DNA from 3 places in the Methylobacterium sp. 174MFSha1.1 genome. Region 2 is predicted to be linked to each of the others. Evidence: riboswitches for the same ligand, from Rfam matches in the RefSeq annotation. Region 2 holds a riboswitch; each other region holds the start of a gene.
What was found. Region 2 has a riboswitch for cobalamin ahead of BM430_RS17095 (TonB-dependent siderophore receptor). Riboswitches for the same ligand answer to the same signal wherever they lie in the genome.

Region 1 (9,616 bases), on a different contig from region 2:
GCCTTCGTGGTGGTGGGCGTGATCTTCCTGTGCCTGCTCGCGGCGGCGGGCCTGCGGGCCTCGCCCGGCGTGCTGATCCTGCCGCTGGAACAGGCCTTCGGCTGGAGCCGCGGCACCACCTCCTTCGCCGCCGGGCTCGGCATCTTCCTCTACGGCCTCGTCGGGCCCTTCGCGGCGGCCCTGATGCAGAGCTTCGGCATCCGCCGCACCCTGCTCTGCGCGCTCGCCCTGATGGCGGCCTCGACGGCGCTGAGCGCGCTGATGAGCGAGCCCTGGCACCTCATCGCCACCTGGGGCGTGCTGTCTGGCCTCGGCAGCGGCTGCGTCGCCATCGTGCTCGGCGCCACCGTGGTGAACCGCTGGTTCGCCGTGCGCCGCGGCCTGTTCATGGGGCTTCTCACCGCCAGCACCGCCACCGGCACACTGGTCTTCCTGCCCGGCCTCGCGGCGATCGCGCAGGCCGGCGGCTGGCAACCGGTGGTGCTCACCGTCGCCTGCGCCATCGCGGCGCTGATCCCGATCGTCGCCTGGCTCCTGCCGGAGCGGCCCTCCGATATCGGCCTTACCCCCTACGGGTCGGCGCCCGGCACCGTCTCCGAGCCGCCCCGGCGCGCCAACCCGTTCAAGGCGGCGATCGACGGGCTGGTGCGGGCGAGCGCCAAGGGCGATTTCTGGCTCCTGTTCGGCACCTTCTTCATCTGCGGGCTCACCACCAACGGGCTGGTCGGCACCCACCTGATCTCGTTCTGCGCCGACCAGGGCATCCCGGAGGTGCGGGCCGCGGGGCTGCTCGCGCTGATGGGCGTGTTCGATCTCATCGGCACCACGGGCTCGGGCTGGCTCACCGACCGCTACGACCCGCGCAAGCTGCTGTTCGTCTATTACGGCCTGCGCGGCCTGTCGCTGATGGCCCTGCCCTTCACCGACTTCTCGTTCTACAGCCTGTCGATCTTCGCGGTGTTCTACGGCCTCGACTGGATCGCCACGGTGCCGCCGACGGTCAGGCTCGCCAACGAGGCCTTCGGCGAGCGCGACGCCCCGATCGTGTTCGGCTGGATCGCCGCCGGCCACCAGCTCGGGGCCGCCACCGCCGCCTTCGGCGCCGGCCTGGTGCGTGCTTCGGAAGGCCGCTACCTCGAGGCGTTCCTGGCCGCCGGGCTGACCGCCCTGATGGCCGCGCTGATGTCGCTGATGATCGGCCGGATGGGCCGGGCGGCGCCGGCGGCGGCGTGACGATCGAGCCGGGCGCGCCGCTGCGGCCGCGTCCGGCATTGCTGTTTTCCCGTGCTGTTTCGGGCTTTGCGCGCCTTGCCCTGGCCGGGGCGGCCGGTCTACCCCATCTGATCGGCGGGCCGTGCAGGCCCGCAACGTGAAGGCCGTTCTCCCGAGGTCATCGATGCTCACCGACACTCCCGCGGCCGGCCAGCCCCCCGCGGGCGCCCTGATCAAGGACACCACCACCGCGACCTTCCGCCAGGACGTGATGCAGGAATCCCTGCAGCAGCCGGTGCTGGTCGACTTCTGGGCGCCGTGGTGCGGGCCGTGCAAGCAGCTCACGCCGATCATCGAGAAGGCCGTCAAGGATGCCGGCGGCAAGGTGAAGCTCGTCAAGATGAACATCGACGAGCATCCCCAGATCGCCGGCCAGCTCGGCATCCAGTCGATCCCGGCGGTGATCGCGTTCCAGCGCGGCCAGCCGGTGGACGGCTTCATGGGCGCGCTCCCCGAGGCGCAGATCAAGGCGTTCATCGAGCGCCTGGTCGGCCCCGTCGGCCCGACGGCGATCGAGGACGCGATGGCGGAGGCGCAAGCCGCCGCCGAGGCCGGCGACACCCAGGCCGCCGCCGAGATCTACGCCGCGGTGCTCGGCCAGGAGCCGGGACACACCGGCGCCATCGCGGCCCTCGCCCGCCTCCACCTCGACGCCGACGACCTCGAGGGTGCCCGCCGCTTCATCGACGAAGCGCCGCCCGAGGCCGCCAAGGACCCGGCCATCGCCGCCGTGAAGGCCGCGATCGAGCTCGCCGAGCAGGCGGCGTCGCTCGGCGACCTCGCCGGCTTCCAGCGCCGGATCGAGACCGACCCCGCCGACTACCAGGCCCGGTTCGACCTCGCGCTCGGCCTCAACGCCAAGGGCCAGCAGCAGGAGGCGGTCGACCAGCTGATCGAGATCGTCCGCCGCGACCGGACCTGGAACGATGACGGCGCCCGCAAGCAGCTGCTCCAGCTGTTCGAGGCCTGGGGACCGATGGATCCGATGACCATCCGCGGCCGGCGCAAGCTGTCGACCCTGATGTTCTCGTAAGGCCGGCTCAAGTGCATCTCGGGCGCGGCATTACGCCGGACAGGTATCCACGCCGGCGGAGCGCGCCCTAGGTAGCAGGCTGTGATCCCGGGCCCGAGACGACGCGGCCCGGGGACACCCCTCCGATCCGCGCGGGAGCGACGCCGATGAGCATGAACGTCGCCTACAAGGGGCCGGCCGACTGCCCGACCGAGATCCCGGTCTTTCCCCTCCCCGGGGCTCTGCTGCTGCCGCGGGGCCAGATGCCGCTCAACATCTTCGAGCCGCGCTACCTCGCGATGATCGACGAGGCCCTGCGCACCGACCGGGTGATCGGCATGATCCAGCCGGATTCCGAGTCCGGCGAGACCCCGCTCTCGCCAAAACTCTTCCGGGTCGGCTGCGCCGGCCGCGTCACCCAGTTCGCCGAGACCGGCGACGGCCGCTACCTGATCTCGCTCACCGGCATCGCCCGGTTCCGGATCGAGGAAGAGCTGCCCAACGCCACGGGCTTCCGCCGCTGCAAGGTGACCTTCGCGCCGTTCGAGAGCGACTTCCACGCCCGCGCCGGCGAGGAGGCGGTGGACCGCGCCGGGGTGCTGAAGGCGCTTCGCGATTTCGTCGAGGCCAACGACCTCAAGGTCGACTGGGCCGGGATCGAGGAGGCGCCGAACGAGGCCCTGGTGAATGCGCTCTGCATGATGAGCCCGTTCGGCCCGCGCGAGAAGCAGGCGATGCTGGAAGCGCCCGACCTCAAGACCCGGGCCGAGGTCCTGATCGCCGTGACCGAGATGGAGCTGGTGCGCGCCTCCGGAGCCGAGCCGACGCTGCAATAAGCGGCGCTTTGGGCTAGAGACCCAGGCGCAAGGTCCCACCGGACCATTCGGAAGGACGTCCCGTGAGCGATTCCCCCGCCTCCTTCGAGGCCACCCGCATCGACCCGAAGCTGCTCGAGCTGCTGGTCTGCCCCCTGACCAAGGAGCGGCTGGACTACGATTCCGCGCGCCAGGAGCTGATCAGCCGCTCGGCCAAGCTCGCCTACCCGATTCGCGACGGCATCCCGATCATGCTGCCGGAGGAAGCGCGGCCGCTGGCGGATTGAGGCGACGGCGCCGCGCCGACACGGAACCCCGCGCGGTGTCCCGTCGACAACCGGCAACACGCCCGACAAATCGGCGCGCGCCTCGTTGGCGCCCGCCCCGTTCCCGCCTACACCTCGACGGGACGGTTCCCCCCGGGGATCAAAAGGGAACGCGGTGCGAGAAGCCGCGGCTGCCCCCGCAACTGTGAGCGGCGAGCCCTCCATCACCGACGTCACTGGGTGCCGGAGCCCGGGAAGACGATGGGAGGCAACGACCCGTGAGCCAGGAGACTTGGTGGGAAGAAGACCTGCCGTCAGCCGTGGTCACATGTGGGCCGCGCCGGCCGGGGTGTGCCGGTGCCTCCACGGTGACGTGCCACAGCCCGTGAAGGCTCGCCCGTGCCCGTCTCCCGTTCCCGGTTCCTCGCGGCCCTCGCCGCCGCATGCCTGCCTGGTCCCGCTCTCGCCCAGGACGATATCCCCCTCGACCAGATCGAGGTGAAAGCACCAGTGACCGCCGCGCCGGGGGCGGCCAGCGCCGGCTATCCCGGCGGAATCACCGGCATCGGCGGGTCCTTGCGCCCGGTCGAGGCGGCGAGCGCCGGGATCATCGGCGGAGCCGTCATCAACAGCCTGCCTGTTACCCGCCCGGGCGAGGTGCTGGAGGCGGTGCCGGGCCTGATCGTCACCCAGCATTCCGGCGAGGGCAAAGCCAACCAGTTCTTCCTGCGCGGCTTCAACCTCGACCACGGCACCGACATCGCCCTCCACGTCGACGGCATGCCGGTGAACATGCGCACTCACGCCCACGGCCAGGGCTACGCCGACCTCAACTTCCTGATCCCCGAACTCGTCGGCGCGGTGGAGTTCCACAAAGGGCCCTACTTCGTCCGCGACGGCGACTTCGCCTCCGCCGGCTCGGTGCGGATCGACTATCTCGACAAACTGGACAGGAACATCGCGCTGACGACGCTGGGCAGCTTCGGCTTCAGGCGCGGGCTCTCGGCGGCCTCGGTGCCGCTCGGCGCCGGCAACCTGCTCGTCGCGGGAGAGGCGCAGGCCTATGACGGGCCGTGGGTCGTGCCCGATGCCCTGCGCAAGCTCAACGGCGTCGCCCGCTACAGCCAGGGCACCGCCACGGACGGCTTTGCCGTCACCGGCATGGCCTACTGGGCGAAGTGGAACGCCACCAACCAGATCCCCGAGCGCGCGGTGGCGGAGGGGATCATCGGCCGCTACGGCAGCCTCGATCCGACCGATGGCGGAGACACCGGACGCTTCTCGCTCTCCGGGCGCTGGAGCCAGTCGGATGCCGGCGGCATCACGCGGGCCTCGGCCTACGTGATCCGCTACCAGATGAACCTCTGGAACAACTTCACCTATTTTCTCAACGATCCGGTCAACGGCGACCAGTTCCGCCAGCGCGACGCCCGGGTGCTCGGCGGCGGCGAGGTCAGCCGCGTCTTCCAGGGCGACCTGTTCGGTCTGGCGATGGAGAACGAGATCGGCGTGCAGACCCGCACCGACGACATCCGGGTCGGCCTTTTTAACACCACCGCCCGGCAGTACCGCTCGACGGTGCTCGACGACCGGGTGCTGGAGGCGAGCGCCGCTGTCTACTACGAGAACCGGGTGCGCTGGACCGACTGGCTGCGCACCAGCGTCGGCTTCCGGGCCGACGGCTACTATGCCGACGTCCGCTCCGACACAGCCGCGAATTCGGGGAAAGCCCGCGACGGCATCGTCAACCCGAAGCTCGGCGCGGTGTTCGGCCCGTTCGCCGACACCGAGATCTACCTGAATTACGGTGGCGGCTTTCACTCGAACGACGCCCGCGGCGTCACCGCGACGGTCGATCCGGCGAGCCCTCTGTTCAATATTGCCCGCTCGCCCTTCCTGGTCCCCTCGACGGGCTACGAGGTCGGGATCCGCAACCGCTCCATCGCCGGGCTGGAGACGAGCCTCGCCCTGTTCCGGCTCGATTTCGCCTCCGAGAACCTGTTCCAGGGCGACACCGGCACCACCGAGCCGAGCCGGCCGACCCGCCGCTTCGGCATCGAGTGGAGCAACCACTACGCCGTCACGCCCTGGCTGCGGCTGGAGGGCGACCTGACCCTCACCAATGCCCGCTTCGCCGACCGCGACCCGGTCGGGCGGCGGGTGCCGGAGGCACCGACCACCATCGCCTCGGCGGGCGTCACCTTCGGCGAGGGCCAGGGCTGGTTCGGGACCCTGCGCTTCCGCTATTTCGGGCCGCGCCCCCTGATCGAGGACAATTCGGTGCGCTCGAAGCCGACCGCCCTGCTCAACGGCCGGATCGGCTACGCCTTCGACAACGGCGTGAGCCTCGCCCTCGACGTGCTCAACCTGACGAACGCCCGGGCCGACCAGATCACCTACTATTATGAATCGCGCCTTCCCGGGGAGGCGGCGGGCGTCGCCGACCGGCACTTCCACCCGGTCGAGCCGACGGCCGTGCGGTTGACGCTGGCGGGGCGGTTCTGAGAGCTTGTTTGAGTTGACCGACCACCTTGAAACCCTCGATGTCATCCCGGGGCTGCGGAGCGGAACCCGGGATCCATAACCGCTGACGGCGCAGGATGAAGCGGAACGCTGGCCGCCTTGCCCAGCGTCGTCAGCGGTTATGGATCCCGGGTTCTCGACTTCGTCGAGCCCCGGGATGACGTTGAGAGATGTCGGCCTGTGTGCAGATCAATCGGCGCAACCGCTCAAGCAGGCTCTGAGGGACGGGTCAGCCATCGGTCGTCCTGCGCTGTTTCCCGCGGCGGAGTTGACATCCACAGGGTCATTCCGGGGCCGCGCAGCGGAGCCCGGAATCCAGACACTCGGATGGTGCAGAAAACGGCTGTGCCCGCTTCGCTTCTTCTTGAACGACCTGCGGTTCTGGATCCCGAACTCCGCTGTGCGGCCCCGGAATGACCCTGAGGGTTTCAAGAAGATCGCGGGAAATCAAACGGAGTCCGATAAATCCCGCCGCATCAGCGCGTACATCTTCTCCCGATACGAGAGAGTCTCGACCGTCCGCCAGCCGATTCCAGCGTAGAGCCCCTCGGCGCTGCGCGTGTAGAGCCACAGGGTCGGGATCCCGCGGGCAGCCGCCTCCGCCTCCACCGCAGCGACCAGCCGGACGGCGTGCCCGCGGCCCCGGGCGTGGGGCGCCACGAAGACGCCGGCGAGCCAGGGCGTCAGGTCGGGCCGCGTGTCGAGATCGTGGGCGGCGAGGCTCGCCATGCCGACCGGCTCGTCGTCGACCAGGAGCACGAAGGTGCGGGGCAGCGAGGCGGCCGCAGCGCCGACGGATTCGGCCGCGATCACCTCGGCGAGGCTGCGGCCCTGGCCCTGCTGGAAGGCCTCCCAGCGCCAGCGCGCGGTGACGGGGACGAGGTCGGGCCGCTCGGTGTTGGTGACGATCGCGTGAGGCATCGGACACGGCTCCCCGGGACGGGCCGTCCTTCGCCTGCCCGGGTCGAACCCGTCAATGCCAAGCGTGCCTCAATGCCATCCTTGGCCGAACCGGCCGGTCGAGTGCATCAGGGTGTGCCCGCATTCGAGGCAGAGGTAGCGGGTCTCGACGCCGCCGCCGAACGCCTCGACCACCGGGGTCGAGGCCACCACCATCAGGCGGGCATGGGGGCGCTCCTGCCAGTGGGCGCGCATCTGGCCGCAGCAGGCCCGGCAGGCCGCGTCGTCGGCGCTCATCGACGGGGGCCCGAGGCGGGCGTGGAAACTCTGCTGGGCCATGCGGCGTCGGTCTCGTGCGGGTGAGCCGCATCCGAAACGATCCCGGGACGGATCGCCCGTCGGCCCCGCGGGATCAGCAAGAACGGGACCGGGCTAAACGGCGGAAGCGGGCGGGCGACCGTCCGCTCGGGGTCGAACCATGCGGAAGCTCCGCCGCTCGACCGGTACGGCTAAGCCAAACCGGCGTCGCTCCGCCGGTCGGACGATATCACTGTTTCGCGGGATTGCGGCAAGACTGTGCGGCAGACCGGTCCGCATGCACGGTCGGGTCCACCGGAACCGTGGCTGGGGGCACCGGTTGTCTCGCCGCCGGGGGTGCGAGCCTGCGCACGGTCGGAAACGCGCGGCGGGAGGAGCCGGTTGGTGGGACGTCGCCGGATCGCCGCCTGGCTCGGAGGAGCGTTTGTCCTCGCCGCCGCAGGGTTCGCGGCCATGGCCTGGCGCCCCGCCCTCGCGCCGGGCGGCGCGACGCCGGCCGAGACCGCGCCGGAGCTGGTCCGCAAGGGCGCGATGCTCGCGTCGCTCGGCTACTGCGCCTCCTGCCACACCGCGGAAGGCGGCCGGCCCTACGCGGGCGGCCGCGGCATCGGCACGCCGTTCGGCACGATCTACGCCACCAACATCACGCCGGATCCGGATACGGGCATCGGCCGCTACTCCCTCGCGGCCTTCACCCGGGCGATGCGCGAGGGCGTCGATGCCGGGGGACGCCACCTCTACCCGGCCTTCCCCTACACCCACTATGCCGGCCTGACCGATCCGGACGTCGCCGCCCTCTACGCCTTCGCGATGACCCGGGAGCCGGTGCGGCAGGTGGCGACGGCCAACGCCCTCCCCTTCCCGCTCTCCTGGCGCCCGCTCCTCGCCGGCTGGAAGCTGCTCTTCGCGCAGGCTCCCACAATTCCGGCGAATCCGCAGCGCGACGCGGAATGGCATCGCGGCGCCTACCTCGCCGAAGCCCTGAGCCATTGCGGCGCCTGCCACAGTCCGCGCAACCTCCTGGGCGCCGAGGTACGATCGAAGGCGTATTCCGGGGGCGAGGCCGACGGCTGGTGGGTCCCGCCCCTCGACCGCTCCTCGCCCGCGCCGCTCGCCTGGGACCGCGACAGCCTCGCCCGCTACCTCGCCGAGTGGGATCCGCAGCATGGCGGGGCCGCCGGGCCGATGCGCCCGGTGGTCGACGCCCACAGGACCGTGCCGGACGGCGAGATCCGGGCGCTCGCCTCCTACGTCGCGACGCTCTACGGCCCCGGTCCCGCCGGCAGCCGCACCGGCCCGGTCGACCGGGCGGTCGCGAACGACGATCCGGCGCTGGCCCGCGGCGCGGCGACTTATGCGGGCGCCTGCGCGACGTGCCACGAGAGCGGCGGCGGGGCCTCCGGCGGCGTGCCCTACACCACGCCCTCCCTCGGCCACCGCACCACCGTGCGGGCGCCCGATCCGCGCAACCTGATCCTCGTCCTGCGCGACGGCATCGCCCCGCGGGACTACGCGCCGGGGCCGATCATGCCGGCCTACGGGGCGATGCTGACCCCCGCTCAGGTCACAGACCTCGCCGCCTACCTGCGCGCCCGGTTCAGCCCCGACGGGCCGTGGCCGAACCTCGACGCGACGGTGCGGGACCTGATGCGCGACGCCCCCCGCCCCGGCGCGCGGGCCGAGGCGGGGCATTAAGGAGGAGACGCCGATGCCGACCCTGACGGTGAACGGCCGCATCCAGGCCATCGAGGCCGCGCCAGAGACCCCGCTCCTCTACGTGCTGCGCGACGAGCTCGGGCTCAACGGCGCCAAGTTCGGCTGTGGCTTGGGCCAGTGCGGCGCCTGCACCGTCGCGGTCGAGGGCCGCGCGGTCCTGTCCTGCCTCACCCCGATCGGCGTGCTGGAGGGCCGGTCCGTCACCACCGTCGAGGGGCTGGGGAGCCCGGAGAATCCGGGCCCGCTCCAGGCCGCCTTCATCGCCGAGAGCGCGGCCCAGTGCGGCTACTGCATCGCCGGCATGGTGATGCGGGCCCACGCCCTGCTGCGTACCGTCCCGCATCCGAGCGAGGCCGAGATCCGCGACGCCCTGCGCTTCAATCTCTGCCGCTGCGGCACCCATATGCGGATCCTCGCCGCCGTGCGGCGCGCGGTCGGCGAGCCCGCCACCACGGGGGCGACGCCGTGACCGCCCTCACCCGCCGGACCCTGCTCGTCGGCGGCGCGCTCCTCGTCGGGATCGGACTGCCGCGACGCGTCGAGGCCGCCGCCCTGCCAGGCAGCCTGGGGCAGGCGCCGCGGATCGATGCCTGGATTCGGATCGGCGAGGACGGCGCCGTCACGGTTCTCACCGGCAAGGCCGAGCTCGGCCAGGGGATCAAGACGGCGCTGATCCAGGTCGCGGCCGAGGAGCTGGGGCTGGAGCCCGCCGCCTTGCGCCTCCACACTGCCGATACCGAGCTGACCCCGAACGAGGGCTACACCGCCGGCAGCCACTCGATGCAGGATTCGGC
Region 2 (9,616 bases):
TCGACCATGGGCGGGTCGCGCGGCTATGTCGTGGTCAGGAAACGACCCGCGCCACGAGGACCCGCCATGGACGATACGACGCTCGCCGCCGCGTTTCCGGCCGCCACGGAGGCGCAGTGGCGTGCCCTGGTGGACGGTGTGCTGAAGGGCGCCGATTTCGGCAAGCGGCTGGTGCGCCGCACGCCGGACGGCATCCCGGTCCAGCCGCTCTATCCGCCGGCCGAGGCCGCCCCCCAGCCCGGCCGTGCGGCGCCCGGACGCTGGCGGGTGAGCCAGCGGGTCGACCATCCGGATGCCGCCGAGGCCAATGCGCTCGCCCTGACCGACCTCGACGGCGGCGCCGACGCCCTGACCCTGGTGATGGCCGGCAGCCCCGCCGCCCGCGGCTTCGGTCTTGCCGGGCCCCAGGCCCTGGAGGCGGCGCTCGACGGCGTGATGCTGCCGCTGATCGGCCTGCGGCTCGATGCCGGGGCCGTCGCGCCCGAGGCCGCCCGGGCCCTCCTCGCCCTGGCGAAGGCCCGCGGCGACGATCTTTCCGCCCTCGACATCGATCTCGGCCTCGATCCGGTCGCCGTGCAGGCCGCGACCGGCACCGTGCCGTCCTGGCCCGGCCTCGCCGACCTCCTGCGGGAGGTCGAGGTGCAGGGGTTTTCCGGCCGCGCCTTCCTGGCCGACGGCCGCCCCTTCCACGAGGCCGGCGCCGGCGAGGCGCTGGAACTCGCCTGCCTCCTATCCGGCGCGCTCGCGACCCTGCGGGCGCTCGAGGCCGGCGGGCACTCGCTGGAGCGCGCCCGCGCCGCCCTGGCCTTCCTGCTCGTGGCCGATGCCGACGAGTTCCTGACGGTGGCGAAGACCCGGGCCCTGCGCCGCCTCTGGGCGCGGGTCGAGGAGGCCTGCGGCCTGACGCCGGCGCCGATTCGCCTTCACGCCGAGACCGCCTGGCGCAGCACCACGCGGCGCGACCCCTGGGTCAACATGCTGCGGGCGACGACCGCCGTGTTCTCGGCCGGCCTGGGCGGCGCCGACGCGATCACGGTGCTGCCCTTCACCGCGGCGATCGGCCTGCCCGACGCCTTCGCGCGCCGCTGCGCCCGCAACACCCAGCACGTCCTCCTCGACGAGGCCAATCTCTGGCGCGTCGCCGATCCGGCCGCGGGTGCGGGCGGCTTCGAGGCGCTGACCGACGCGCTCTGCGCCGAGGCCTGGGCGCAGTTCCAGACGATCGAGCGGGAAGGGGGGATCGCCGAGAGCCTGCGCTCCGGCGCCCTCGCCGGCCGCCTCTCGACGTTGCGGGACGCCCGCGACAAGGATCTCGCCACCCGCCGCCAGCCGATCACCGGCACCAGCGAGTTCCCGGACCTGCACGAGGCACCGGTGGCGGTGCTCAGCCCGGCCCCGGCCGCCGACGCCCTGCCGGAGGGCGCGCTGCCGTCCCGGCGCCTCGCCGAACCCTACGAGGCCCTGCGCGAGGCCTCCGACGAGATCCTGGCCCGCACCGGCCGGCGCCCGCGGGTCTTCCTGGCCAATCTCGGACCCTTGAGCGCCTTCAACACCCGCGCCACCTTCGCCCGCAACGCCTTCGAGGCCGGCGGCATCGAGGCTGTGACGAACGAGGGTTTTTCCGATCACGCCGCCATGGTCGAGGCCTTCCGGGCGTCGGGCACGACGCTCGCCTGCCTGTGCTCCTCCGACGCGGTCTACGCCGAGGAGGCGGTCCCGGCTGCCGAAGCCTTGAAGGCGGCCGGCGCCACCACGCTCTTCCTCGCCGGCAAGCCGGGCGAGCTGGAGGCCCCTTTGCGGGCGGCGGGCGTCGCCCACGACCTCTATGCCGGCTGCGACCTGGTGACACTACTGGCGCGGGCACAGGAGGCGGCGAAAGCCTGAAGCCGGACATCGCATCCCGGGCCGCTGCCGTCCGGACCGGGACGCCCTATGTCGTGAGCACCGTGACCGAGATCCTGTTCTACCACATGCAGCGCCAGTCCCTGGAGACGGTGCTGCCGAGCCTCCTGGAGAAATCCCTGGAGCGGCAATGGCGCGTCGCCGTGCAGGCGACGAGCGAGGAGCGCCTCCAGGCCCTCGACGACCACCTCTGGGTGTTCTCGGAGGAGAGCTTCCTGCCCCACGGTACCGACCGCGACCCCGATTGCGCCACCCAGCCGGTGGTGCTGACCCTGCGCGACGCCAACCCGAACGGCGCCTCGATCCGCTTCCTGGTCGAGGGCGCGGCCCTGCCCGACGACGCGGGCGCCTACCAGCGCATCTGCATCCTGTTCGACGGCACCGACCAGGACGCCCTGCTGCATGCCCGCGAGCAGTGGCGCGGCGCCAAGGAGGCCGGCCACAGCGTCGCCTACTGGCAGCAGGACGAGCGCGGCCGCTGGCAGAAGAAGGCGTGATGCAAGTTTGACCTGCTCCGTGCCGATCAGGACGGAGCACTTCTCCCCTCTCCCGTGTGGGAGAGGGGCCGGGGGTGAGGGTGGCTCGGTTTCAGAATTAGACTCTCAGGGTAGAGCTGCGCAGCTCAACGCTCGGTGTCTTATTCTGAGCCCGAGCCACCCTGCGCGATCTTCGATCGCCCCTACCCCTCTCCCACTCGGGAGAGGGGATCCCGCGCCGGATCCTTGGAATGGGATGGTGCGGATATCGTTGGACGAGCCAGTGCCACGGCCCGCGAGGAGACGTCATGACCCGCTTCACGACCCGCATCCTCGCGCTCGCGGCCGCCCTGCTGCTGGGACCCGCGCCGCTCGTCGCGCAAACGGCCCGGCAGGAGAATCGCCAGGAAACCCGTCAGGAACCCCGGCAGCCGGAAGGCCGGCGCCTGCCGCCCGACGCCACCACCCAGCACAGCCTCACGCTCTCAGACGGCCGCGTTCTCAGCTTCACCGCGGTCGCCGGCAGCCTGCCGCTGGTCGACGAATCCGGGAAGCTCCAGGCCGAGATCGCCTTCACGGCTTTCACCCTGCCGGCGCGCGAGGCGGGCGGGCGGCCGGTCACCTTCGCGGTCAACGGCGGGCCGGGCGCGGCCTCGGCCTATCTCAACCTCGCGGCGGTCGGGCCCTGGCGCCTGCCGCTCGACGGCCCGAGCATCAGCCCCTCGATGCCGCCGGTGGCGGTCCCGAACGACGAGACCTGGCTCGACTTCACCGACCTCGTCTTCATCGATCCCGTCGGCACCGGCTACAGCCGCGCCGCCGGCGATGACGGGAAACGCTACTACGGCGTGGAGAGCGACGCGGCCGTGCTGTCGGCCGCCATCGCCCGCTGGCTGCGGACCAACGACCGGCTCGCCTCCCCGAAATTCTTCCTCGGCGAGAGCTATGGCGGCTTTCGCGGGCCGCTGATCGCCCGCAAGCTCCAGGACGATGTCGGCGTCGGGCTCTCGGGGCTGGTGCTGCTCTCGCCGGTGCTCGATTTCGGCTATCTGCAGCCGCCGCGGCACAACCCCCTCGGCGCGGTGACGCGGCTGCCCTCGCTCGCCGCGGCCGGCCTGGAGCGGCGCGGGCAGACCCCCGACCCCGCCCGGATGCGGGAGGCCGAGGCCTACGCCACCGGGCCTTATCTCGCCGATCTCCTGCGCGGGCCCGCCGATGCCGCCGCCACCGAGCGGATGACCGAGCGCGTCGCGGCGCTGACCGGGCTCGATCCTGCGCTCGTGCGCCGCCAGGCCGGTCGGGTCGCCGGATCGAGCTATCAGCGCGAGGCCGACCGCGACTCAGGGAGGGTGTCGAGCGCCTACGACACCGGCGTCACCGGCTGGGACCCGGACCCGAGCGCGGCTCAGGGCCGCTTCGCCGACCCGATCCTCACCGCCATGCAGGCGCCGCTCACCAGCGCCATCGTCGATCTCACCGCCCGCACCCTGAACTGGCGGGTGCCGAACCTGCGCTACGAGCTCCTCAGCAACGCGGTCAACGGCAGCTGGAACTGGGGCGGCGGCCGCTCGCCGCCGGAGGTGGTGAGCGAGCTGCGCCAGGCGCTGGCCCTCGACGGAGCGATGCGGGTGCTCGTCGCCCACGGCTACACCGACCTCGTCACCCCCTATTTCGCCTCGAAGCTGATCCTCGACCAGATCCCGCCCTACGGTCGCGAGCCGCGCCTCTCCCTGTCGGTCTATCCCGGCGGCCACATGTTCTATTTCCGCAAAGCCTCGCGGGCGGCCTTGCGCGGGGACGCGCTCCGCCTCTACGAGACGGCCCTAGCCGCGCGGCAGGGCGGCAACGACGGACGATGACGGGCGGGGCACGATGCGGCGGACGGTGATCGGAATCGCCCTGATGGGACTCGCCTCGGCGGCGCTTCCTCTGGCCGGCTGCAGCAGCACCGACCGGGCCGCCCCGCCGGTGAACCTCGCGACCCCGGTCAAGCCGCCCCCGCCGCTCGCTCCGAGCTGGGGCCCGGTCCTGGCGCAGGACGGCAGCTGCACCGGATCGGTCCCGGCGACCGCGACCGAGATCGCCCCCGGCATCGCCGAGTGCGAGCTGGTGCGGTTGAAGGGCAAGCCGCCGACCGACGTGCTCGTCGGCGAGAGCGGACGCGGCCAGCGCGAGGTCCAGGTGCTCTACACCGAACCCGGCGCGAAGGAGCTGTACTTCTTCGTCAACAACCGCCTCGACCGGATCGTGAAGTAGGGCAGGGCGCCCTCCACGATCCCGGACGGCCGCCGCGCGGGAGATGCGCGGTGGCCTCCTCATGGGCTAAATTCAACGACGACAGGCACTCCCCATCGGTCCGGGGACGTCCGCAGGCCGGCAAAAGGGACCACGAGCCTCATGCGTGAACCGAATGCGGTCGATTTCTGGCGCGGCATCGCCCTGATCACGATCTTCATCAACCACATCCCGGGCAACGTCTTCCAGAACTATACCTATTCCCAGTACGGGATCTCGGACGCGGCCGAGCTGTTCGTGTTCCTGGCCGGCTGGTCGATCGGCATCGCCACCCGCGGGCGCGACGGGGTGCCGGAGCCGGCCGCCCGCACGGTGCTGCGGCTGGTCTCGCGGATGGTCGAGGTGTACCGGGCGCAGCTCGTCATCACCGCGATCGCCCTGGCGATGCTGGCGGGGGCGGCGCTCTACCTCGACAACCCGCTGCTCGTGGAGTGGCACAATGCCGGGCCGATCTTCAGCGACCCGATCCAGGCCACCGTCGGCTGGGTGACGCTGCTGCACCAGCTCGGCTTCTTCAACATCCTGCCGCTCTACGTCGTGCTGCTTGGGCTGGCGCCGGCCTTCGTGCTGCTGTCGCGGGTGCATCTCGGCCTCGCGGTCGGTATCTCGGCCCTGCTCTACGCCGTGAGCCTGGTCTTCGAGATCAACATCCCGAGCTGGCCGGTGGAGGGGCACTGGTTCTTCAACCCGCTGTGCTGGCAGCTGCTGCTGGTGCTGGGCTTTGCCGCGCATGAGTGGCGGCGCAGCTCGGAGCGGTTCCTGGCCTGGCGCCGCAAGCTGATGCCGCTCGGGGTCGTCATCGTGCTCGTCGGCGCGGTCCTGTCCTGGTTCAACCTGCGCCCCGACCCCCTGGCGGTGCCGGAGCCGCGGCTGCTCTTCATCTTCGACAAGTCCTACCTGTCGCCGGCCCGGCTGATACACTTCCTCGGAGTGCTCCTCGCCTTCCAGGGCGTGTTCGCCCTGGTCCAGCCGCGGGCGCGCTGGCTCACCCGCCAGCTCGCCGGCCTCGGGCGCAATTCGCTCGCGGTGTTCTCGGTCGGCTCGGTCGCCAGCCTCGGTGCACAGCTGATTCGTTTCTGGAGCGGGGGAGGTTTCGCGACGGACTTATTCGTCGTAGGATGTGGGCTGGCCTCACTCTCCTTCACGGCATGGTTCGTCGAATGGCGCTCTCGCTCTCCCCGTCCCTCCTCGGCGGCGTGAGCCTCGCCTTGGTCTCGTGCCTCGGCTTCGCCGTGCAGGCGCAGTCGACGACGCCCCAGCCCGGACAGGTGCAACCCGGCCAGGCCCAGCCGGCCCATGCCGAGATCCCGGCGCTCCAGGCGACCGCGCCGGGCCTGGACGCGCCCGATCCCAGCCTCTCCCCCGAGTGCCGGGTGCCGGGCTCCAAGCTCTACACGCTGGCCAAGCTCAAGGCGGTGAAGAAGGCGCTGGTCGAGCACCGGGCGGTCCAGGTCCTCACCATCGGCTCCAATTCCGGGGGCATCGGCACCGCCGCCACCTACCCGGTGCGGCTGGAGGACGCGCTCACCCGCTCGCTCCCCGACATCGAGGTGACGGTGGAGAGCCGCGGCGTCTCGGGCGAGATCGCCTTCGGGGCGGCCGAGCGCCTGCGCAACCAGGTGGCGGAGATCGAGCCCGACCTCGTGGTCTGGCAGGTCGGCGGCAACGACGCGCTCGCCCGCGTCGACATCGAGGATTTCTCGCAGTCGCTGGCCGAGACGGTCGCCTGGATCAAGTCGCACGGGATCGACGTGGTGCTGGTCGATCCGCAATACACCGCGAGCCTCGCCAAGGACGATTACTACCGCCAGTTCGTCCAGGCGATCCAGAAAGTCGCCGAGCGCGCGCAGGTGCCCCTGGTCCAGCGCTACGAGGCGATGCGCTACCTCGCCACGCGGGCGATCAGCGCGCTCAAGGGCGAGTCGCGGGGCGACACGGCGCAGTCCGGCGCCGGCTTCCGCCTGGCCGATCTCGGCTATCGCTGCATGGCCGAGCACGTCACCCGGGCGATCACCGTTTCGCTGCTCCAGCCGGACGTGGCGCCGGCGAAGGCGGCGGTGCCGGTTCCGGCGAACTGACGTATAGCTCTAACCCCCTTCCTCATACCCGCCATGTCATTCCGGGGCCGCGCAGCGGAGCCCGGAATCCAGAACCGCAGGTCGTGCAGAAGAAAGCGGATCGTATTCCGCTTCATCCTGTATCACCCGAGTGTCTGGATTCCGGGCTCCGCTGCGCGGCCCCGGAATGACATGGCGGGTGGCAAGAACCGTCGAGAGAATGCAGGATCAGAATCGATGCTGAAACCCTGGCTGATCGCCGCCTCCTGCATCGCCCTCCTCACCGCGATCCCCGCCCCCCGCGCCGCCGAGCCCCTGCGCCTCGTCCTCGCCACCGCGACGCCCGGCGGCGGGTTTCCGGCCTATGGCGCGGCGCTGGCGGCGGCGCTCCGGGAGGTGGATCCGGACCTCACCCTGGAGTTGCGCGCCAGCAAGGGCTCGACCGAGAATCTGGCGCTCCTGCGCGACGGCAAGGTCGATCTCGGCCTCGTCCAGGGCGAGTACGCCTACGAAGCGCTCGAAGGGCAGGGCGCGCCGGCGGTGACGGTGGTCGCGCCGGTCTACGCCGCACCCGGCCTGTTCGTGGTGCCGGCGGGGAGCCCGGTGACGCGCATCGACGACCTGCGCGGGCAAAATGTGGCCCTCGGCACGAAGAGTTCCGGCCTCACCGCCATGGGCCGGACCGTCCTGCGCGGCTCCGGGATCGACCCCGAGAACGACATCCGTCCGATCCTCCTCGAGCACGCCGGCGACGGCCCGGCACTGGTGCACGACGGACGTGCGGCGGCCCTGTTCGGCGGTGGTACCGGCTGGCCGGGATTCCGGAGCATGGCGGAGGCGCCGGGCGGCGCCCGCTTCCTCGGCCCCGCGGCGGCGGCGATCCCGGCGATCCTGGCGGCGAGCCCGTCCCTGCGGCGCATCACCGTCGCGCCCGGCACCTTCCCGGGCCAGAACGCGGCGATCGAGACGGTGGGATCCTGGAGCTTCGTTCTCGGCCGGCCCGGCCTCGACCCGGCCGCGGTCACCCGCCTCGTCGCGGCGATCGACAAGGCGAAGCCGGCCCTCGCCCGGCTCTTGCCGCATGAGCGGCCGAGCGATCCGCACGACTTGAAGGAGGCCGTCCCGGCGGCCTGGCTGCATCCCGCGACCGCGGCCTTCCTGCGCGGCGAGTAGAGCCCCGAAGGCCGCACCAGCCGGTGTGATCCTGTGGACACAGCGATCGCAACATTATTACATTGCGTTTCTAGATGTTGCTCCCCGGCGGGCGGCCTGCCATGGATGGTGCCGCCAAGGTTCCCCGGGCGCGAGCCCGCGGGCGAAGAGGGAACCCGGTGAGTCCCGACGGGACGAAACCGGGGCTGCCCCCGCAACTGTGAGCGGAGAGGTTCCGCCGCCGACGGTCACTGGTGCGCCTGCACCGGGAAGGCCAGGTGGAGCCGACGATCCGCGAGCCAGGAGACCTGCCTTGAGCGCGCGCCGTTCCGGCGCGGTCACGTCCCGCGGGCGGTGCGGCCCGGAGGAGCGCTCGGGCCCTGCGCCGCGCGATCGCGCGGACGCAGCCTGCCGCTCGCCCGGATCGCGTCGCGCGGCAACAGTCGAGTACGCTCCGTGAAACGCCGTCCGCCGTCCCCCAGCGCTCCGTCCGCTCACCCGGCGCCCCACCGGCGTCGGTACGGCGCGACCCTGGCGACCGCGCTCGTCCTCGGCGCCGCGGCGCCGGAGGCCCGGGCGCAGGAGACCATCGCCCTCGACGAGGTCGTGGTGGAGGGCCCGCGCCCGCCCGTGCCAGGTCCGAGCCTGCCGGTGCTCCCGACGACCGCCGCCGGCATGATCGGCCTCATCGGCCCGACCCCGGGCTTTCGCGCCGACCGCGCCGTCAGCAGCACCAAGACGGACACGCCCCAGCGCGACGTGCCGCAGGTCGTCACCGTCGCCCCCCGCGAGGTCATCACCGATCTGGCGGCGACGCGGGCCGAGCAGGTCCTCGCCTACACGCCGGGCATCGTGCAGCAGAACAATTTCGGCGGCCTCTCGCCCCTCGGCTACGCCGTTCGCGGCGTCGCCACGGCCGAGATCTACAAGAACGGATTCCCCCTCGCCCGCGGGTTCCCGCCCCAGCAGGACGCCCAGAACATCGAGCGGATCGAGGTGCTGAAGGGCCCCGGCGGCGGCCTGTTCGGCCGCAGCGACCCGGGCGGCCTCGTCAACATCATCACCAAGCAGCCGACGCGGGAGCGCTTCGTCGAGATGGGCGGACTCTGGGGCTCGTTCGAGCAGGCCCGCGGCACGGTCGATGCCGGAGGCAGCCTCGACGAGGAGGGCACGCTCCTCTACCGCTTCAACCTCGCCGCCGGACGCCAGAACAGTTTTCGGGATTTCGTCGACGGCGACCGGCTCCTCGTCGCCCCGGTGGTGAGCTGGCAGGTCACGCCCGACATGCGGGTGACGGTCGAGACCGAATTCCTGCGCAACCGCGCGGTGTTCGACCGCGGCATCGTGGCGATCAACGGGCAGCTCGGCGCATTGCCGATCTCCCGCTTCCTCGGCGAGCCGGGCCAGAGCATCCACCAATCCAGCGACATGATGCAGGTGCGGGTCGACCACCGCTTCGACGCCGACTGGCAGATGCGCCTCGCGACCTCCTTCAACACCGGCGCGCTGACCGGCGAGGCGGTGGAGGTGAGGGGGATCGCCGCCGACAACCGCACCGTCCTGCGCGACCGCAACCTGCGCAACTACCGCTGGGACGTGGCGATCGGGCAGGCCGAGCTGGTCGGGCGCTTCGACACCGCCGGGATCGGCCACACCCTGCTCCTCGGCGTCGAGCGCGAGAGCACCGATGCCCGCTACCAGCAGGTCCGCTCGCGCTTCCGCCAGACGCCCTAT
Region 3 (9,616 bases), on a different contig from region 2:
GAACGGATTCTCCCGCTCGATGGCGTGGTAGACTTCCGGCGCGTCGTGCCGGACCATGCCAACGGCCTGCATCACCAGGTCGAAGCTGCGGGTGGTCATCCGGGTCGGCAGCGGCTCCATCGCCACCAGCACCTTGGCGATCAGGTGGGTCAGGCCCTGCACCGCCGCCGCCTCGCGGTCGTGGGCCTCCGGCGTGGTCAGGATCACGGTCAGCCCGAGGGCTCGCCGCAGGAAGGCGCCCACTCTTGCGCCGCTTTCGCCCCGTACCGGGCAAACCGCGATCTTGAGGCCGCGCAGGCCGTCCCGCGCGCTCTGCGGCCCGAACAGCGGATGGGTCGCGACGATGTCGACTCCTGGTGGCAGGCCGGCCCGCATGATCTGCGCCGGCCGCACCTTCACCGAGCCGACATCGAGGACGAGGGCGCCCGGCTGCAGGTGCGGGGCGATGTCCCGGATTACCGCCGCCAGGGTCGCGATGGGGGTCGCCAGGATCACCACCGGGCAGGCCGCAGCATCGTCCAGGCTGCAAGATTCGAGTCCGGCTGCCGCGAAGGCGGAGGCGGGTGCGAAGGGATCGTGGACGCGCAGCGTGAACAGCCGCGCCAGATGCGTGGCGACGAGGCGGCCGAAGGCACCGAAGCCGATCAGGCCGAGGGCGGGGAGCGGGATGGGAGAGGACGGCACGGGAGACCTCGGATCTGGGGCGAGGTCGGCGGGCCGGGATATCCTGAGAGCCTCAACCGCCGACACGTCGCAGCGGTTGAGAGATGACGAGCACTCCGCCGCTAATTGCGCGGCGAATAAGATAATCCGGTCGGGCGGGCGCTGGTCATGGCCGAGCTGTAGCCCCGTCCCACCATCCCCGTCAATCAGAACCTGCAGTCAGAACTCGATGCCCTCCTGCGCCTTCACCCCCGCGGCGAAGTGGTGCTTCACCGAGCCCATCTCGGTGACGAGGTCGGCCGCCGCGATCAGTTCCGGCTTGGCGTTGCGCCCGGTCACCACGACGTGCAGGTCCGGCCGGCGCCGGCTTAATGCTTCCACCACCTCCGCGAGCGGCAGGTAGTCGTAACGCAGGGCGATGTTGAGCTCGTCGAGGATCAGGAGCCGGATCGCCGGATCGGCCATCAGCGCCTCGGTCTTCGCCCAGGCGGCGCGCGCCGCCGCCACGTCGCGGTCGCGGTCCTGGGTCTCCCAGGTGAATCCCTCCCCCATCGTGTGCCACGCGACCTGATCCTGGAACCGCTCCAGCGCGAAGCGCTCGCCGGTCTCCCAGGCGCCCTTGATGTACTGTACCACTCCGACCCGCCAGCCGCGGCCGAGCGCCCGCAGCATCAGCCCGAAGGCGGCGGTCGACTTGCCCTTGCCGGGGCCGGTATGGACGATCAGCAGGCCCTTCTCGATCGTTTTGCCCGCGACCTCGGCGTCCTGCACCGCCTTGCGCTTCTCCATCTTGGCGCGGTGGCGCGCCGTCTCGTCGTCGCTCATTGGGCGTCTCCCTTGATGATCATCGGCAGGCCGGCCACCACCAGCACCACCCGGTCGGCCATCGCCGCGAGGCGCTGATGCAGGCGCCCGGCCTCGTCGCGGAACCGGCGGGCCAGCGCGTTCTCCGGCACGATGCCGAAACCCACCTCGTTCGAGACCAGCACCAGCGGCCCGGCCGCAGCCCGGCAGGCCTCGACCAGCGCGCCGGTCTCCGCCGCGAGGTCGGCGCCTTCGTCCAGCATCGCGTTGGTCAGCCACAGGGTCAGGCAATCGACCAGCACCGGCCGGCCGGCCGGCGCCCGGGCGATCGCCGAGGCCAGGTCGCGCGGCGCATCGACCGTCTCCCAGGGGACGGAGCGGCGGGCGCGGTGCTCGGCGATGCGCGCGCGCATCTCGTCGTCCCACGCTTGCGCCGTCGCGACGTAGCGCCAGGGGCCCGGCATCGCCTCGATCAAGCCTTCCGCGTAGCGGCTCTTTCCTGAGCGGGCTCCACCCAGCACCAGGGTCAGGCGCGGGGCGGCGCGGTCCGGATCCGGCACGGACGTCTCCTTATCTGGCGAAAAACTCGGGGCCGCGAAAAACTCGGGGCCGGAGGTGTCGCGGCAGGCCGCGCCGATTGCAAGCCCGCAGGCGACCGGCTAGGGTCGGGCTCGACGGTGCCTCGGCGACGAGGTGAAAAGGGAACGCGGGAGCCGGGCTTCTTCCGGTATGCCGCGGCTGCCCCCGCAACTGTGAGCGGTCGCACACGGTCCGCCATCGGCCACTGGAGCGATCCGGGAAGGCGGTGGGCCGGCAAGAAGCCGCGAGCCAGGAGACCTGCCGTCACCCCTTTCTCTCGACGCCGCCGGTGGGGCGGCAGGAGTTCGTCATGGTCGCGATCACCCGGTCCCTCTCCCCCGCCCTCGTCGGCGAGCGCCTGAGCGCCGTCCTCCTGGCTGCCACGCTCGGCATCGGGCTCCTGTTCGTCTCCGGCTTCGCGCCGGTGGTCGCCCTGCATAACGCCGCGCACGACTGGCGCCACGCCCACAACTTCCCCTGCCACTGACCAGGGCCCGACCCTCGTAAAGCCGCGCGGCCTGCGCCCCTGAGGGGCTGCGGGCCCGCGGCCCTTTGGTCGTGCAGGTGATCCTACGATGACGAAACGTCTGCTCGCCGCGGCCCTGGTCGCCGGCTTCCTCGCCGCTTGCGTGGCCTCGGTTCTGCAATTCGCCCTCACCTCGCCGCTGATCCTGGCGGCGGAGAAGTACGAGACGGCGGAGAGCGTCGCGCCGGCCACCCACGCCTTCGCCAACCCGCTGATCGTGCTCGCCCATGCCGGCCACGACCACGGGGCCGAGCCGCAATGGCAGCCGGCGCCGGGCCTGCCGCGTCTCGCCTTCACGGCCCTCGCGACACTGGTGAGCGGCATCGGCTACGCGCTGCTGCTCGGCGCCGTGCTGGTCGCGACCGGACGGGCGGTGACGCCGTCCGAGGCGCTGAAATTCGGCATCGGCGGCTTCCTCGCCGCCAGCCTGGCGCCGGCGGTCGGGCTGCCGCCGGAACTGCCCGGTGCCGCGGCCGCCGCCCTCGAATCGCGCCAGCTCTGGTGGGTGGCGACGGCGCTCGCCACCGCGACCGGCCTCTACCTGGTGGCGATCCGCCGCGGGCCCGCCGCGATCGCGGTCGGCCTCGCCCTCATCGTCGCGCCTCACATCTGGGGTGCCCCGCACGGGCCGGAAGAGATTTCCGCGATGCCGCCGGTCTACGCGGCGCAGTTCGCCGCCCGGTCGCTGGCGGTCGCCTTCGCATTCTGGGCGGTGCTCGGCCTCGCCTTCGGCTGGGCCTGGGGTGCCGTCGCCGGCACGAGGGGCGTTGCGCGCCGGAGCGAGGTGGCCGCGTGAGCGATCCTGTGACTCTCTACGTCTGCACCACCTGCCGCGACGCCACCGATCCGGCCGACGGCCCCCGTGCCGGCGCACGTCTGCACGACGCGCTCGCCCAGGCGCTCGCGGCCCGGCCCGGCGCGCCGGTGCGGATCGAACCGGTAGAGTGCCTGTCGGTCTGCAAGCGGCCCTGCACGGTCGCGGTCGCGAGCCCCGGCCGCTGGACCTACATCTACGGCGACCTCGACCCGGCGATCTCCGCCGACGTCATCCTCGACGGCGTCGGCCTCTATGCCGGGACGCCGGACGGCCTCGTGCCCTGGCGCGAGCGTCCACAGGAATTCCGCAAGGGCGTCGTCGCCCGCATCCCTCCCGCGCCGGTGACCCCATGACCATCCTCAAGAAGATCCCCTGCACCATCGTCACGGGCTTCCTCGGCGCCGGCAAGACGACGCTGGTGCGCCACGCAGTCGAGCACAACGACGGCCGTCGCCTCGCGATCATCGTCAACGAGTTCGGTGATGTCGGCTTCGACGGGTCGCTGCTGGCCGAGTGCGGCATCCCGGGCTGCGACGCCGACGCGGTGGTGGAACTGCCGAACGGCTGCATCTGCTGCACCGTCGTCGACGATTTCGTGCCGGCCCTGAACAAGCTCCTCGACCGGCCGGAGCCGCCGGAGCACATCCTGATCGAGACGTCCGGCCTCGCTCTGCCGAAGCCCCTGGTGCAGGCCTTCAACTGGCCGGCGATCCGCTCGCGGGTGACCGTCGACGGGGTGGTGGCGGTGGTGGACGGCCCGGCGGTGGCCTCGGGCGCCTTCGCGGACGACCCGGAGGCGCTCGCCGCCCAACGCGCGGCCGATGCCAGCGTCGATCACGAGAACCCGCTCGAGGAGGTGTTCGAGGACCAGCTCCTCTGCGCCGACCTCGTGGTGATGAACAAGTCGGACCTCCTCGACGAGGGCGAGCGGGCCCGCGTCCGCGCCGAGGTGGAGGCGCACCTGCCGCGCGCCGTCAAGCTCGTCGAGACCGCTCACGGCGCCCTCGATCCCCGCGTGCTGCTCGGCCTCAACGCGGCCGCCGAGGACGACCTCGCCGCCCGGCCCTCGCACCACGAGACGGAAGAGGACCACGACCACGACGATTTCGAGAGCGTGGCGCTGCCCGTGAAAGCCGCCGGCTCGCCCGACGAATTGGCAGCCCGCGTCGCCAAGGCCGCCGAGGTGGCGGGGGTCCTGCGGATCAAGGGCTTCTGCGCGGTCGCCGACAAGCCGATGCGCCTCGTCGTCCAGGGCGTCGGCCGCCGCGTCGCCCATCACTACGACCGGCCCTGGCGCCCGGGCGAGCACCGGGACGGGACGCTGGTGGTGATCGGGCTCACCGGGTTCGACAAGGCGGCGGTGGCGGCGGCGTTGAAGGGGTAGGTTCGGATTCGCAGGACGGGAGGCGCGCATCTCTCCTATCCCCGCAGGCGGGAGTTCTGTCCGGGGAAGGGAACGGCGCGGGTTTCGCCCTCCCCCCTCTGCGGGGGAGGGTGCCTGGCGGAGCCGGGCGGGAGAGGGGCAGCGCGACGCTGCTCCAGGTAGCGCGCGTCCTGAAGCCCGCGACTTCTCCGGAAGCGTCGCCCCCTCTCCCGGCCCCCTCCGGGGGCCACCCTCCCCCGCAGAGGGGGGAGGGGAAAAACCTGCGCTCTTTCGTTTCCCTGGACAGCCCTGCGTGGGCGAGGAAAGGAGAGATACGCGCTTTATTTTGATACGCGAGCGCCGGACGCCATATCCCGCCAAAGTTACATCGGCCCGGACCATCAGAACCCCCAGAGCCCGGGAGGGCATCGCATGTTGGAGCCCGCGCCGCGGCACTGGAGCGTGCAGAAGTTCTTCGCCTGGCACGAGCGCCAGGACGAGCGCTACGAGCTGGTCGGCGGGGTGCCGGTCCGCCTCAGGATAAGTGCGCGCAACGTCCACGACGACATCGTGGTCAACCTCGTGGCGGAGTTCCGTACCCGGCTGCGCGGGACGCCGTGCCGGCCCTTCACCGGAGACGGCAGCGTCGAGACCTTGCCGGGCCAGATCCGCCGTCCCGATCTCGGAATCGACTGTGGTGCCCGCGACCCGAACGGGCTGACGGCGGCAGAACCGCGGCTGGTCGTCGAGGTGCTGTCGCCCTCGACCCGCGACTTCGACGCCTTCGACAAGCTGGAGGAATACAAGGCGGTCGCGAGCCTCGCGGTGATCCTGCTGGTCGAGCCGAACGCCCCCGAGATCGCGCTCTGGCGCCGGGACGCGGACGGGGCTTGGCAGCGCCGACTCGTCGCCGGGCTCGAGCAGGCGATCGAGCTGCCAGAGTTCGGCATGACCCTGGCGCTGGCGGACGTGTACGACGGCGTCGCGTTCCCGCCGCGGCCCCGCCTGGTGTCGGGGACCTGAGGGCCGATGCACGTCCTGCGCATCGATTCGGTCTCCCTCGACGAGGGCGAGGCGGCGGTCGATCTGGGCCAGGCGCCCGGTGACATCGTCGCCCTGTCCTTCACCGATTCCGACCTCGCCGGTCTGGCGAACGCCTATGCGGGCCTGCCGGGGGAGTGGCCGAGCCTGCGGCTCGCCAAGCTCGCGCAGCTGCGCCACCCGCTCTCGGTCGATCTCTACGCCGACGCGGTGATCGCCCGGGCCCGCTTCGTGCTGGTGCGCTGCCTCGGCGGGCTCGATTACTGGCGCTACGGTATCGAGCGGCTCTCCGAGACCTGCCGCGCGCACGGCATTCCCCTCGCAGTGCTGCCGGGGGACGACCGGCCCGACCCGCGCCTCGACGCGGTCTCGACGGTGGCGCCGGAGCTGCGCGACACTCTCGACGCCTATTTCCGTGCCGGCGGCCCTGAGAACCTGCGCGGGCTCCTCACGCGGATCGCCGCCGAGCTCGGCCGGCCGGTCGCGGCCGAGCCGCCCCGCGCCTTGCCGCGGGGCTTTGCCTGGTGCCCGGGCTGCGGCGTGCGCGACCGGCCCGATCCCGCCTCGGCCCTGCCGCGGGCGCTCGTCCTTGTCTACCGCTCGGCGATCCTCGGCGGCGACACCGCGCCGGTCACCGCCCTCGCGGCCGCCTTGTGGCAGCGGGGCCTCAGCCCCGCCATCGTCGCGGTGTCGAGCCTCAAGGATCCGGAGGCGCTGGCGGCCGTGCGCGCGGCCGTCGCGACCCAGCGCCCCGCCGTGATCGTCGCCGCCACCGCCTTCTCGGCCCGCGACGACGCCGGCTTCGTCCTCGACGCGGCGGATTGCCCGGTGATCCAGGCCTTCACGGTCGGCGCGAGCCGGGAGGCCTGGGCGGCGTCGAGCCGCGGGCTCGGGGCGGCCGACCTCGCCATGCAGGTGGCTTTGCCGGAATTCGACGGGCGGCTCTCCGGCTTCCCGATCTCGCACAAGGAGGAGGCGCCGGAGGTCGAGGGGTTTCGCGAGCGCCGCGCCGTGCCGGATTTTTCCGGCATTGCCGCCACCGCCGACCGCGCCGCCGCCTGGGCCCGCCTCGCCGCCAAGCCGCGCTCCGAGCGCCGCCTCGCCCTCGTCCTGTCCGACTACCCGGCCCGGGGCGGCCGGGCGGGGTTCGCGGTCGGGCTCGACACCCCGGCGAGCGCCCAGGCCATCCTCGACCTCCTGGCCGCCGAGGACTACGCCGTCTCCGACATGCCGGAGCCGGACGCCCTGATGCGCCGCCTCACGGACGGTGCCCCGAGCCTCGCGGTGCCGCTCGCGGGCTACGAGACCTGGCGCACCCGGCTGCCGGCGGAGGCCCGCGCGGCCCTCGCGGCCGAATGGGGCGAGCCTGCCGACGACCCGGCCGTGCAGGACGGGGCCTTCCGGTTCCGGGCTCTGCGGGTCGGCTCCGTGCTGGTGGCGCTCCAGCCGGATCGCGGCCACAAGGGCGACCGCAAGGCGGGCTACCACGATCCGGACGCGGTGCCCTGCCACGCCGCCCTCGCCTTCCATCTGGCGCTGCGGGAGGGATGCGACGCGCTGATCCATCTCGGCACCCACGGCACCACCGAGTGGCTGCCCGGCAAGGCGGTGGCGCTCTCCCCCGCCTGCTGGCCGGCGCTCGCGGTCGGGGCGCTCCCGGTGATCTATCCCTTCATCGTCGACGATCCCGGCGAGGCGGCGCCGGCCAAGCGCCGGATCGGCGCCATCACGATCGGGCACCTGCCGCCGGAGACCGCCGCGGCCGGCCTCGATCCGGAGGCCGCGACCTTGCGCGAGCTGGTGGAGGAGTATTCCGTCGCAACCGTGCTCGATCCCCGCCGGGCGACGCTCATCGCCCGGGGCATCCTGGAGCGGGCGGAGGATGCCGGCCTCCTCGCAGCCGCCGGAATCGACCGCGCGACGCCGATGCCGGACGCGCTCGCCGCCCTCGACGCGCATCTGTGCGACCTCGCCGAGGTGACGATGCGCGATGGGCTCCACGTCTTCGGCGAGGCACCGGACGCCCATCCCGCCTGCGGCCCGGCCGAGCGGGCGGGGCTGCTGAAGGCCCTCGACGGCCGCTTCGTCGAGCCGGGCCCCGCCGGCTCGCCGGCCCGCGGCCGGGCCGACGTGCTGCCGACCGGGCGCAACCTCGCCACCCTCGATCCCCGGGCGCTCCCGACCCGGGCCGCCGCGATGCTGGGCGACAAAGCCGCCGCCGAGGTGGTGCGGCGCTACCTCCAGGACGAGGGCGAGTATCCCGCCCGCCTCGTCATGGATCTCTGGGCCTCGCCCACCTTGCGCACCGGCGGCGAGGACGTGGCGCAGGCTCTCGCTCTGATGGGCGTGCGCCCGGTCTGGGACCACGCCTCGACCCGGGTGACCGGCTTCGAGGTGCTGCCCCTCGCCCTTCTCGACCGGCCGCGGATCGACGTGACGGTCCGGGTCTCCGGCGCCTTTCGCGACACCTTCCCGGAGACGCTGGCGCTCCTCGACCGCGCCGCCCGGGCGGTCGCGGCGCGGGAGGAGGAGGATGCCGACAATCCCCTCGCCGCCGCCCGCCGCCGGGGCGAGGCGCCGGCGCGGGTGTTCGGGGCGGCGCCCGGCCGCTACGGCGCCGGCACCGCGGCGCTCGCCCTCGACGGCGCGTGGAGCGGACGCGGCGACCTCGCCCGAGCCTATCTCGACGCCACCGCGGAGGCGACGGGAGCGGCGGGCGCCTCGGACGCCGATTTCGCCGCCCGGGTCGCGGCGGCGGACGCCTATCTCCACGCCTTCGACGTCGCCGAGCGCGACCTCCTCGACGGCGACGCCGCCGCCGACGCCATGGGAGGCTTCTCCGCCGCCGCCGCGTCGTTGGGTGCGACGCCCGTCCTCTACAGCCTCGATACCAGCCGCCCCGAGGCGCCCCGCGCCCGCACCGCCCGCGAGGACGTGGCCCGGCTTGTGCGCGGCCGCCTCGCCCATCCGCGCTGGATCGCCGCGCAGCTGCGCCACGGCTGGCGCGGGGCGCAGGAGCTGGCGCAGGGGTTGGATGCGGTGTTCGTCATGGCGGCCGCCACCGATGCGGTCGCTGATGCCGACATCGACCGGCTCTACGACGCCTATCTCGGCGATCCGGACGTACTCGCGGCGATCGAGGCGGCCAATCCGGGCATCGCGCAGGCCTTGCGCGACCGCTTCGCCGACATGCGCAACCGCGGCCTGTGGCGCAGCCGGCGCAACTCCCTCGCCGCCCTCGACACGCGCGAGGCCGCCGAATGAGCCCCTTCGACCAGGTGCTCGTGAATCCCGCCCCTCGCCGCGGCTGGTGCCCGGGCCTCGCCCGGCCGATGCCGACCGGCGACGGCCTCCTCGTGCGGCTCCACCCTGTCGCCGGACGGCTGACCGCCGATCAGGCCCGTGCCGCCGCGCGTGCGGCGCGGGAGGGCGGCAACGGCCTCCTCGACGTGACCGCCCGGGGCAACCTGCAGATCCGCGGGGTGACGGCGGAGAGCCACGGGCGGGTCGTCGCGATCCTGGGCGAGGCGGGTCTCGGCGACCTGCGCCACGATGGCGGGCCGCAGCGGTTGACCTTGAATGCGCCGCTCGCCGGGGCGGAGGGCCTTAGCCTCGTCGCGGCTTTGGAGGCGACCGGGCGGGAGATCGCCGGGCTGCCGGCGAAGACGCTGGTGGCGGTGGAGGATGCGGTGGGCGGGCTCGGGCCGGTCGAGGCGGATGTCTGGGTGCGGTTAATTCCAGGATCACCCGGCATGACTGAAGCCCGCGGGATCCCCTCTCCCGTTTGGGAGAGGGGTAGGGGTGAGGGTGGCTCGGTGTCCGC

Region 1: linked by a shared signal. The riboswitch ahead of BM430_RS08500 (TonB-dependent receptor) and the one ahead of BM430_RS17095 (TonB-dependent siderophore receptor) in region 2 are both predicted to bind cobalamin.
Region 3: linked by a shared signal. The riboswitch ahead of BM430_RS32070 (CbtB domain-containing protein) and the one ahead of BM430_RS17095 (TonB-dependent siderophore receptor) in region 2 are both predicted to bind cobalamin.

Annotation. Positions count from the first base shown of each region.
Region 1 is NZ_FPCB01000009.1:166,541-176,156, forward strand. It holds gene BM430_RS08480 (MFS transporter) at 1-1,233, shown strand, start outside; gene trxA (thioredoxin) at 1,397-2,305, shown strand; gene BM430_RS08490 (LON peptidase substrate-binding domain-containing protein) at 2,452-3,120, shown strand; gene BM430_RS08495 (Trm112 family protein) at 3,183-3,386, shown strand; cobalamin riboswitch at 3,513-3,660, shown strand; gene BM430_RS08500 (TonB-dependent receptor) at 3,864-5,870, shown strand; gene BM430_RS08505 (GNAT family N-acetyltransferase) at 6,336-6,809, opposite strand; gene BM430_RS08510 (hypothetical protein) at 6,879-7,127, opposite strand; gene BM430_RS08515 (cytochrome c) at 7,491-8,801, shown strand; gene BM430_RS08520 ((2Fe-2S)-binding protein) at 8,815-9,291, shown strand; gene BM430_RS08525 (xanthine dehydrogenase family protein molybdopterin-binding subunit) at 9,288-9,616, shown strand, end outside.
Region 2 is NZ_FPCB01000018.1:157,210-166,825, reverse strand. It holds gene BM430_RS17130 (methylmalonyl-CoA mutase family protein) at 67-1,884, shown strand; gene BM430_RS17125 (DNA polymerase III subunit chi) at 1,947-2,399, shown strand; gene BM430_RS17120 (S10 family peptidase) at 2,687-4,237, shown strand; gene BM430_RS17115 (hypothetical protein) at 4,251-4,634, shown strand; gene BM430_RS17110 (OpgC family protein) at 4,776-5,873, shown strand; gene BM430_RS17105 (SGNH/GDSL hydrolase family protein) at 5,834-6,751, shown strand; gene BM430_RS17100 (TAXI family TRAP transporter solute-binding subunit) at 6,968-7,903, shown strand; cobalamin riboswitch at 8,004-8,213, shown strand; gene BM430_RS17095 (TonB-dependent siderophore receptor) at 8,558-9,616, shown strand, end outside.
Region 3 is NZ_FPCB01000062.1:737-10,352, forward strand. It holds gene BM430_RS32055 (prephenate dehydrogenase) at 1-684, opposite strand, end outside; gene cobO (cob(I)yrinic acid a,c-diamide adenosyltransferase) at 883-1,488, opposite strand; gene cobU (bifunctional adenosylcobinamide kinase/adenosylcobinamide-phosphate guanylyltransferase) at 1,485-1,997, opposite strand; cobalamin riboswitch at 2,126-2,327, shown strand; gene BM430_RS32070 (CbtB domain-containing protein) at 2,357-2,533, shown strand; gene BM430_RS32075 (CbtA family protein) at 2,622-3,368, shown strand; gene BM430_RS32080 (DUF1636 family protein) at 3,365-3,742, shown strand; gene cobW (cobalamin biosynthesis protein CobW) at 3,739-4,773, shown strand; gene BM430_RS32090 (Uma2 family endonuclease) at 5,185-5,775, shown strand; gene cobN (cobaltochelatase subunit CobN) at 5,782-9,057, shown strand; gene BM430_RS32100 (hypothetical protein) at 9,054-9,616, shown strand, end outside.